Regions from separate parts of the Moritella sp. F3 genome, predicted to be linked through region 2. Evidence: riboswitches for the same ligand, from Rfam matches in the RefSeq annotation. Region 2 holds a riboswitch; each other region holds the start of a gene.

Region 1 (3,274 bases), on a different contig from region 2:
AGCATCCTTGCTAACTGGGACCCGCATACTCACCCAATCATCACAGAGGTGGCTGGTCAAATTAAGTTTGTTGACTTAATTGAAGGTATTACGGTTACTAAGCAAACGGATGATCTAACGGGTCTATCTAGCACGGTAATTCTTGATCCTGCAGCACGTGTTGCTGCTGGTAAAGATATGCGTCCTATGGTTAAACTTGTTGATGCAGCAGGTAATGATTTATTCATTCCTGGTACAGAAGTTATTGCACAATACTTCTTACCTGCAAACGCAATCGTTAACCTAGAAGATGGCGCGTTAGTGACTATTGGTGAAGCGTTAGCACGTATTCCTCAAGAAAGCTCGAAAACACGTGATATTACGGGTGGTCTACCACGCGTAGCGGATCTGTTTGAAGCGCGTCAGCCTAAAGATGCAGCTATCTTAGCGGAAATCTCAGGTACTATTAGTTTCGGTAAAGAAACTAAAGGTAAACGTCGTCTAGTTATCACACCGACTGATGGTGCTGAAGCTTACGAAGAGATGATCCCTAAATGGCGTCACTTGAACGTGTTTGAAGGTGAGAAAGTTGCAATTGGTGAAGTTATCGCCGATGGCCCTGAATCAGCTCACGATATTCTACGTCTACGTGGCATTAGCCATGTTGCGAACTATATCGCAAACGAAGTTCAAGAAGTATACCGTCTGCAAGGCGTTAAGATTAACGATAAGCACATTGAAACTATCGTTCGTCAAATGCTACGTAAAGCTAACGTTGTATCTGCTGGTGACAGTAACTTCCTACAAGGTGAACAAGCTGAAGTTTCACGTCTGAAAATTGCTAACCGTCAGCTAGAAGCTGAAGGCAAGCAACCAGCCGTGTTCCAGCATATCCTTATGGGTATTACTAAAGCGTCTCTTGCAACTGAGTCATTCATCTCTGCTGCATCTTTCCAAGAAACAACACGTGTTCTAACAGACGCTGCTGTACATGGTAAGATTGATGACCTTCGTGGTCTGAAAGAGAACGTTATCGTTGGTCGTCTGATCCCTGCAGGTACAGGTTTCTCTTACCACCAAGAACGCGCTAAAATGCGTGCTGGTAAGGTAGAAGAAGCTATGCCAGAGATCACTACTGATGAAGCTGAACAGAACTTAGCTAACCTATTAAATAACCTTTAATTGATTTGCTGAATGCAATTAAAGTTGTTAGCAAGTGATGACAGACCCACTGATTCACTTGCTGACTATTATTGAATAGTGAAGGCGCCCTTTATAGGGCGCCTTTTTTTTGCTTGTTTTTTAACGCTATACCAGTCTATACTCTGACACATCTTGTCGGAGTGCTTTAGGGCTGAGACCATTTAAATATGGGATCCGTGGAACCTGATCAGGCTAATACCTGCGTAAGGAAACAAGAGTGATTAATACAATAGCGTTAATAATATTGCCAATTTGTACGGGGGATCTGTAACAATTGACATCTTATTTACCGCTGTATTTGGACTTAAACTAATATAGTCTTATCACCACTCTCCATACTCAACGACAAGCAATCATCTTATTTAAAGGAATGAATGCTATGTCTGCTAATAATATAAATACCAACAGCAATACAAATCTAGATAAATCCAAAAAACCTACACGTCGTGAAAACCGTGAAAACGCCCAAGAATTTATTAACAACCTCAGTTGTGAACCCTTTCCAAATTCCGAAAAAATCCATCTCACTGGCAGCCGTGATGATTTAAGAGTCGCGATGCGCAAGATTAATCTTGATGAAACGCTAGTTGCAGGCAGTAAAGATGAACCTGTATATGAATACAACGAATCCATCCCAATCTACGATACTTCAGGTGCCTATACCGATCCTGCGATTGAAATTAACGTGCATCAAGGTTTACCTAAATTAAGGCAAGGCTGGATTGCAGAACGTAACGATATTGAAGAACTCGAAATCGTTACTTCACAGTTTGCTCAGCAACGTCTTGCAGACGATGGTATCGACCATATTCGTTTCGAACATCTACCTAAACCACTTAAAGCGATCGATGGCCAAAACGTTACTCAGATGCATTATGCGCGTAACGGTATCATCACTCCGGAAATGGAATATATCTCGATCCGTGAAAACATGGGGCGCGAGTTGATCCGCAATGAGCTGTTATTAAAGCAACATGCCGGTAATGATTTTGGTGCGAGTATTCCGGATCTTATTACTCCTGAATTTGTTCGAGAAGAAGTCGCCCGTGGTCGTGCGATCATTCCTGCTAACATTAATCACCCTGAATCTGAGCCAATGATCATCGGCCGTAATTTTTTAGTTAAAGTGAATGCCAATATTGGTAATTCGTCAGTGACATCGTCGATTGAAGAGGAAGTGGAGAAGCTCGTATGGGCTACACGCTGGGGTGCTGACACGGTGATGGACTTATCCACAGGCCGTAATATTCATGAAACCCGTGAGTGGATCCTGCGTAATTCACCTGTTCCGATCGGCACAGTTCCGATCTATCAAGCCTTAGAGAAGGTAAATGGGATCGCCGAGGATCTTACTTGGGAAGTCTTCCGTGATACGTTGATCGAACAAGCTGAGCAGGGGGTTGATTACTTCACGATCCATGCTGGGGTATTATTGCGTTATGTGCCGATGACTGCAAAACGTCTTACCGGGATCGTTTCTCGAGGTGGATCGATTATGGCGAAATGGTGTTTAACACACCATAAAGAAAACTTTGCTTATGATCATTTCGAAGAAATTTGTGCGATTTGTAAAGCATACGATGTATCACTGTCGTTAGGTGATGGTATGCGCCCGGGTTCTGCGGCTGATGCCAATGATGAAGCGCAATTTGCTGAATTACAAACGCTCGGAGAGCTGACTAAAGTAGCTTGGCAGCAAGATGTGCAAGTTATTATCGAAGGCCCTGGTCATATCCCAATGCACATGATTAAAGAGAATGTTGAAAAACAACTCGATATTTGTCATGAAGCGCCATTTTATACTTTAGGCCCACTAACGACAGATATCGCCCCAGGTTATGATCACTTTACCTCGGGTATTGGTGCTGCGCAAATCGGTTGGTACGGTTGTGCTATGTTGTGTTACGTAACGCCCAAAGAACATTTAGGCTTACCGAATAAAGAAGATGTTAAGCAAGGCATGATCACCTATAAAATATCTGCTCATGCAGCTGATTTGGCCAAAGGTTTTCCGGGTGCTCAAATCCGTGACAATGCGATGTCAAAGGCTCGTTTTGAATTCCGTTGGAATGATCAGTTTAACCTCGCTTTA
Region 2 (3,274 bases):
CACGCTAAGGGTATTACTGTTAATACCGCTGCTTAGGATCGCCAGCATTGGCGGCGCTAATAAACAACTCGCGAGGATAAAGCTAAGACCATCGCAGACTTTACTGTTGAGGCTATGGCAATCGGGGCGACGGAAGTAATTACCAGATGGCGCTGACATAGGTTGTGATTTTAAAAATATGGCACTAAAAAGCATTAAGGCGACAGTGATCGCGACTTGAATTATCGCTAAGGCAACTGCTTGCTCGATATCAAATTCAAATTTGAGCGCTTGATAGATAGCGACTTCAAGGGTTGCATAATCAGGCCCCCCACCGAGGGACATGACAATCGCGAAACTGGTAAAGCACAGCATAAAGATAAGGCTAATTAACGAGGGTAATTGCTGCTTTATCTTCGGCCATTCTAAGGTAATGAAGATGTGTCGTGATTGCATGTTTAGCTGACTCGCCAAGCGCCAAGATTCACTGGGAATAGAGTCGAGGGTTTGCAGTAAAATACGCGTGGCTAACGGTACATTGAAAAATAAATGCGCCAGTAGAATACCAGTTAAGCCATAAATATAATGACCAGTTTCAATATTAAAGAAACCTAAAATTTGGTTCACCCAGCCATTTTTACCGTGCACGGCGACAATACCAAAGATGGCAATGATGATGGGCAATACTAACGATAAATTAAATAGTTTGATGATTAATTGTTTACCAACAAATTCTCGGCGTGAAAAAGCCCGTGCCAGCGGGATCGCCAAACCAATACTTAAGCCGGTAGATAAGGCTGCCTGGTAAAAACTAAAACGAATGACATGTTGGGTGTAGGAGTCAGCAAGTACACTGCTAAAGTCTAACTCGGCTTGTGAAAAATTAAGCAGGGCAGTAAAACTACCGCCTACTAGGAGTAAAATGATGCTGATGGCGAGCAAGGCGCTACACCACCAGTATTTATGCGAATTCGCGTTCATAATTTTGATTAGTTATCGACGAATTATTGAGTAACAGCGTTACGCCATTCCTTCACCCAAGATTTACGTGATTGCGCGACTTCTTCAGGCGTGAATTCAATCGTTTTAGCTGGAGTGATCAGTTTTTCAAACTCGCTTGGTAATGCGGCCGCTTGTTTTGCTGGTAGCATCCAGTTGCCTGTCGCTATCACGTCTTGAAAAGCAGGGCTAAGTACAAATGCCATGAATTGATCGGCTAACTCAGGATTTGCCGTATCTTTTAAACGAGCCACCACTTCTGTTTGTTGATAGTGACCTTCAGTGAATTCAGCCGCTTTATATTTAAATTCGCTCTCTGCAATCATGTGGTAAGCGGGTGATGTAGCATAGCTTAATACCATGTCTGCTTCGCCTTTTAAGAACATACCGTAAGCTTGGCTCCAGCCTTTCGTGATCGTCACTGTTTTATCTGCAATCTGTTGCCATGCTTGTGGTGCTTGATCACCATAAACTGCTTTAACCCATAACATAAAGCCTAGGCCTGGTGTGCTGGTGCGTGGATCTTGATAGATGATGCTCAGATCTTTACGTTCGATCAGTTCCGCTAGGCTTGTTGGTGGATTGGTCAACTTTTCACTGTCGTAGATAAAAGCAAAGTGGCCGTAATCAAATGGAATGAAGTATTCGTTAGTCCAAGCGTTTGGCAGTGATAATTTACTGGTGTCTTGTTGGTGTGGTGCAAGCAGTTTGGTTTTTACCGCTTCAGCCATCAGGTTGTTGTCTAAACCTAATAGTACGTCAGCCTTGGTGTATTTACCTTCGAGTTTAACGCGGTTAAGAATACTCACGCCGTCTTCTAAAGCGACTAAGTTCAAGGTGCAATTACAGTCCGCTTCAAATGCTGTTTTTACTTTTGGACCAGGGCCCCAGTCAGATGCAAATGAATCGTAGGTATAGACATTTAATACTGGTTTTTCGGCTGCAATAGCAACTGATAGTGAAGGTAATAGTAGGGCCGTATAAAGTGCTAGTTTTTTGATCGTGTGCTTCACGTGTTCTCCTAGAATGTGAAGCATAGAACTTATGACTCGGTAATGCGTACTTATCTGTGCATTATTTCTTAACGCAGATATGAACCAGTCTGTCGAATCTCATTCCTATGCCAGCATTATCTGGTTCAAGTTAATACGGGTGTTATCTCAGCCACTGTGACTCTGTTATTAAAAGTCTGGTAGCACCCCGATGAGTGAGCGCACATTGTATTTTTATTTGCTCTAAAGTGCCAGTGAGATTGACGATTATTGTTATAAAAATAAAGTGCATGAGTTATGTGCTGTGTTGTGGAGAGCCACAGGACGCTGAGTTACTTTAGATAATATGAATATGCATCGTTTTATTGGTATTCGTGACGCTGTTTATTGGTAACTACTTTATTATAAAACCATGCGTTATCACTTTAGTTATTATTCATTGATATAGATCATAATTGTTGGTGTGGTTTTTGTAGTGGCTGGATTTGTGTCATGCTATATTCCGTGTATCTTAAGGAGGTTTCTCTTCTTTGACTTATCGCTATATTTACCCCCGTTTTTTTATTACAGGATTTATATAAAATGAAAACAATTAATCGATTACTTGAGTGCACTAGCCACTCTTTAATTGTGCGTTATTTTGGTCGGTTATTCCGCTAATAAAACACCCCGATTGTTTTTGTATCCTCGTATCTGAATTTATACATAACTTTATTACATTACTCGTCTTCAAAATTTAACTATTTTGTGTCATCGATGACGCATTTTTATTTTTTTGCGTGTATTTTTAAAGCTATTTTTATCTCCATTCATTTACGTAATAAATCCTGAAATATATCTGTCTTTGACTCTATTAAAGATCATTAAATATGCTGTGTCTGAGTACTTCGTCCTCGGCTTTTATTGGCGTCTTTTAATTTTAAGATCTTCTTTAGCGAGTCGATATCTTCGTGGCTTTTATTATGTTGTGAAATGAATTTTGAATTATTCAATTCTTTAATTCAATAAATATAGGCTCATCAAACTGAATGAATATACCTACGCGAGTTAGCTACTCTCGACCTCAAAACCATCAAGGCTGGCGAGCTGAGATTTTCTTAAAGTATGGCGTTAAGCGTGATAAAACAAGGTTACTTGAACGTCAGCAGCTTGGCCCTTTAATGGTTCAGAAAACTTTTTTCCCCGAAGGAAATACCTGTCATACCTATTTACTTCACCCGCCAGGTGGTGTGGTAGGAGGTGATCAATTGAGTGTGTCTGTAGCACTCGAATCTGGTGCACATGCCTTATTGACCACACCTGGC
Region 3 (3,274 bases), on a different contig from region 2:
TATTGATCAAGTAGTAAATAACGTGGGTACTTTAGGCACTGAAGGTCTAAAAGAAGTACCTTTAGCTATGTTCCAAATGTTTGACTCTTTACCTATGGGTGATGTGCTATCAATGCTAGCTGTACTGTTAGTATTAGTATTCTTCATCACTTCTTCGGACTCTGGTTCACTGGTTATCGACAGCATCACTGCTGGTGGTAAAGTTGATGCTCCAGTACCACAACGTGTGTTCTGGGCATTCATCGAAGGTGCAATCGCTGCAGCACTGCTTTGGGTTGGCGGTACGCAAGCAATTGAAGCCTTACAAGCAGGTGCAATCTCAACGGCACTGCCATTCACAGTGATCTTATTGGTTATGTGCGTGAGCTTGATTATGGGTTTAAGAACAGAGCAACATAATCGTAAGTAATTAACGCATTCGATTTTCGACTATGGAAATCTAATCGACGATATTGAAGCATGAAAAAGGCCACGCGTTAATGTAACGCGTGGCCTTTTTGTTAGCCATAAGTCAATCAAGTGATCGACTATCACCATCATATTATTGCGTTAAGCTCACTTCATTAGCTTCAATATTTAGCTCAGCAAGTTTATTAAGTAAGGCCTCAATATTTTTCTTACCTGAACCTTCATTCGCCATTTGTAGGCGCGCGACGCCAGAAAAAGCATCACCGAAAGTGGCTGTATGCGGTGCTTCAACAGCTTCATCAAGAATCACTTTTCCGCTTACAGTATCAGTCAGTGTGTATTTAACCTTGGTTGTAACAGTCATATCAAGACCAAATAATGGCTGTTCAACATCGACAATTCTCGCTGATAGTTGATACTTCCCCTTTTCTGAGAAAAGCCCTTGTTCTAATAGACTTTCTTTAATTGCATCAGAAAAAGCAACATCACTGATCTCTGACGTCCAAGCTGCATTCGTATCTTCACCACCAGTGACTGACGACAAGGCCAAATTGTTTTGAACAACAGCTGGATAAGATTTTTGCTCGCCTTGGTAAACCATATTCTCAACCTGTGCACCCGATGCACAACCCACTAAATATAAGCATGTTGCAATTACCAGTGTTTTTTTAACTAGCTTCATTTCCCATTCCTTTGTTTTTATAATAATCAAGAGTTGTATCTTCCAATATTTTATCAAAACAACAAGTAAACCTAATGTTAAATAAAATATCCCATTGATTTTATTTAACATTATATATTAGGTCAACCATCGCAATATAACTTAATAGGTATTTGTGACATCACAACAAATAGCTTCACCTTCAGAAAAGTTAAATGCGAGTCTTAAAGCCGCTAAAATTAAAATTCTTAAAGCATGACTTAATTGTTTTATTGCGCTTTCAACAAAACTTGTTACTATTGCCGCCTATATAGTCGGGGGGCCTAAAGGCTGAGAGCGCAAATTGCGAGACCCGTTGAACCTGATTCAGTTAACACTGACGTAGGGAACTATCAGTCTTGCTACTCCTGATTTGACCTCCCCGTCTTTCAATCTTTGGCTCGATAAAGTTCCTACGCGTCTGTACTAGGGATATTTATGCTAAAGGCTACAACCAACACATCAACATCTATTTCGTTACCGCTTTCATTAAAGCAAAAATCACTTAAAAATAGCCAATCAACACCAATCGTATTAACGATCGCAGGATCTGATAGTGGCGGCGGTGCAGGCATTCAAGCTGATATCAAAGCAATCTCTGCAACTGGCAGTTATGCATGTTCTGCAATTACCGCGATCACCGCACAGAACACCCTGGGGGTATCCGCGATATTCCCTATCCCACTGGAACATATTAACAATCAACTCGATGCAGTCTTTAGCGATTTAAACGTCGTCGCAGTAAAAGTGGGCATGCTGGCAGACCGCGAGATCATCAAGGTTGTAGCAGCGAAAATTAAACAATATAAACCGAAATTTTTAGTTGTAGATCCAGTCATGGTTGCCACCAGCGGCGATTTACTGTTAAAAGAATCAGCCATCAACACCCTTAAGTCAGAGTTATTACCACTTGCCGACTTGATCACCCCTAATTTACCGGAAGGTGCAGCTTTAACAGGTTCATCGCTGCCGACTTGCGAGGATGATATGGGCGCGATGATCAACGCATTACGCCAACTTAACGTCAATGCAGTACTACTCAAGGGCGGTCATTTAGAGCAAGATGAAAACAGTAACGACCTGCTTATATTCCAAGATCATTTCGAGCTGTTAACCGCAAAACGGGTTAATACCCACAATACCCACGGTACAGGCTGTACCTTATCGTCTGCCATTGCATCTTATTTGGCGCAAGGACACGAATTACTGCAAGCGGTAAAGCTGGGTAAAAAATACATATCCAACGCAATTGCGCATGCAGATGAATTAGACATAGGTAGTGGTCATGGTCCGGTCAATCATTTCTTCGCTGGCCACGCTGATGTCTAGCTCATCACAAGCAGTATTAGCGCCGACAGATAACAAGAACAGTTTAATGGTCAATGACCTTGCTGTGAACATAACCATTGCCAAAGGTTATTTACGCTATCACGACAGTATCGACCCTGTATTAAGCGAGTTTGATATGAGGATACCCGCAAGACAGTGGACATGTATCCTAGGTCGTAGCGGCTGTGGGAAAACCTCGCTGTTGCGTTATCTTGCTGGGCTGTTAGATCAACAGGTGACTTGGTCAGGTGAATGCTTAGTTGGCGCGAATCATCAAGTATTAACTGACTTAAACAATCAAGTTGCTTACATGGCGCAACAGGACTTACTACTACCTTGGTTATCCGTACTCGATAATGTCACGCTAAGTAGTCAGTTTGGCGCAAAGCCATCGAAAGCAAACAAAGATAAAGCGCTCAGTTTACTGGCGAAAGTCGGACTTGCTGACAACGCTAACCATTTTCCACAACAACTGTCTGGCGGTATGCGTCAACGGGTAGCGCTAGCAAGAACGTTAATGCAAGATAAGCCAGTGGTATTAATGGATGAACCATTTTCCGCCTTGGATGCAGTGACCCGCTATCGATTACAAGATCTAGCTTGTGCATTGTTAAAGGATAAGACAGTGGCCTTAATAACGCATGATCCCCAAGAAGCCATTCGCCTCGCCGATCATATCTATATCATGCAAGGCACACCAGCTAGTGCAACACAGTTACAACTACCATCAAGCTCAACACCACGTCTATACGATGCAGAATGTGCCCAATTACAGCAACGTATTATGCGTTGTTTAGCGCAAGAGTTTGAGCAGGGAATGGAAACTGAAAATGAGTG

Evidence for each region. Region 2 has a riboswitch for thiamine pyrophosphate ahead of thiB (thiamine ABC transporter substrate binding subunit). Riboswitches for the same ligand answer to the same signal wherever they lie in the genome.
Region 1: another riboswitch for thiamine pyrophosphate. It lies ahead of thiC (phosphomethylpyrimidine synthase ThiC); the one in region 2 lies ahead of thiB (thiamine ABC transporter substrate binding subunit).
Region 3: another riboswitch for thiamine pyrophosphate. It lies ahead of thiD (bifunctional hydroxymethylpyrimidine kinase/phosphomethylpyrimidine kinase); the one in region 2 lies ahead of thiB (thiamine ABC transporter substrate binding subunit).

The regions. Positions count from the first base shown of each region.
Region 1 covers NZ_BLRL01000017.1:32,187-35,460, reverse strand. Annotated here, with positions in the region: gene rpoC (DNA-directed RNA polymerase subunit beta') at 1-1,161, shown strand, start outside; TPP riboswitch at 1,309-1,410, shown strand; gene thiC (phosphomethylpyrimidine synthase ThiC) at 1,562-3,274, shown strand, end outside.
Region 2 covers NZ_BLRL01000011.1:89,712-92,985, reverse strand. Annotated here, with positions in the region: gene thiP (thiamine/thiamine pyrophosphate ABC transporter permease) at 1-960, opposite strand, end outside; gene thiB (thiamine ABC transporter substrate binding subunit) at 984-1,991, opposite strand; TPP riboswitch at 2,078-2,191, opposite strand; gene JFU56_RS16860 (urease accessory protein UreD) at 2,999-3,274, shown strand, end outside.
Region 3 covers NZ_BLRL01000003.1:313,045-316,318, reverse strand. Annotated here, with positions in the region: gene JFU56_RS07675 (BCCT family transporter) at 1-409, shown strand, start outside; gene JFU56_RS07670 (hypothetical protein) at 542-1,090, opposite strand; TPP riboswitch at 1,375-1,474, shown strand; gene thiD (bifunctional hydroxymethylpyrimidine kinase/phosphomethylpyrimidine kinase) at 1,547-2,437, shown strand; gene JFU56_RS07660 (ABC transporter ATP-binding protein) at 2,430-3,274, shown strand, end outside; gene JFU56_RS07655 (ABC transporter permease) at 3,268-3,274, shown strand, end outside.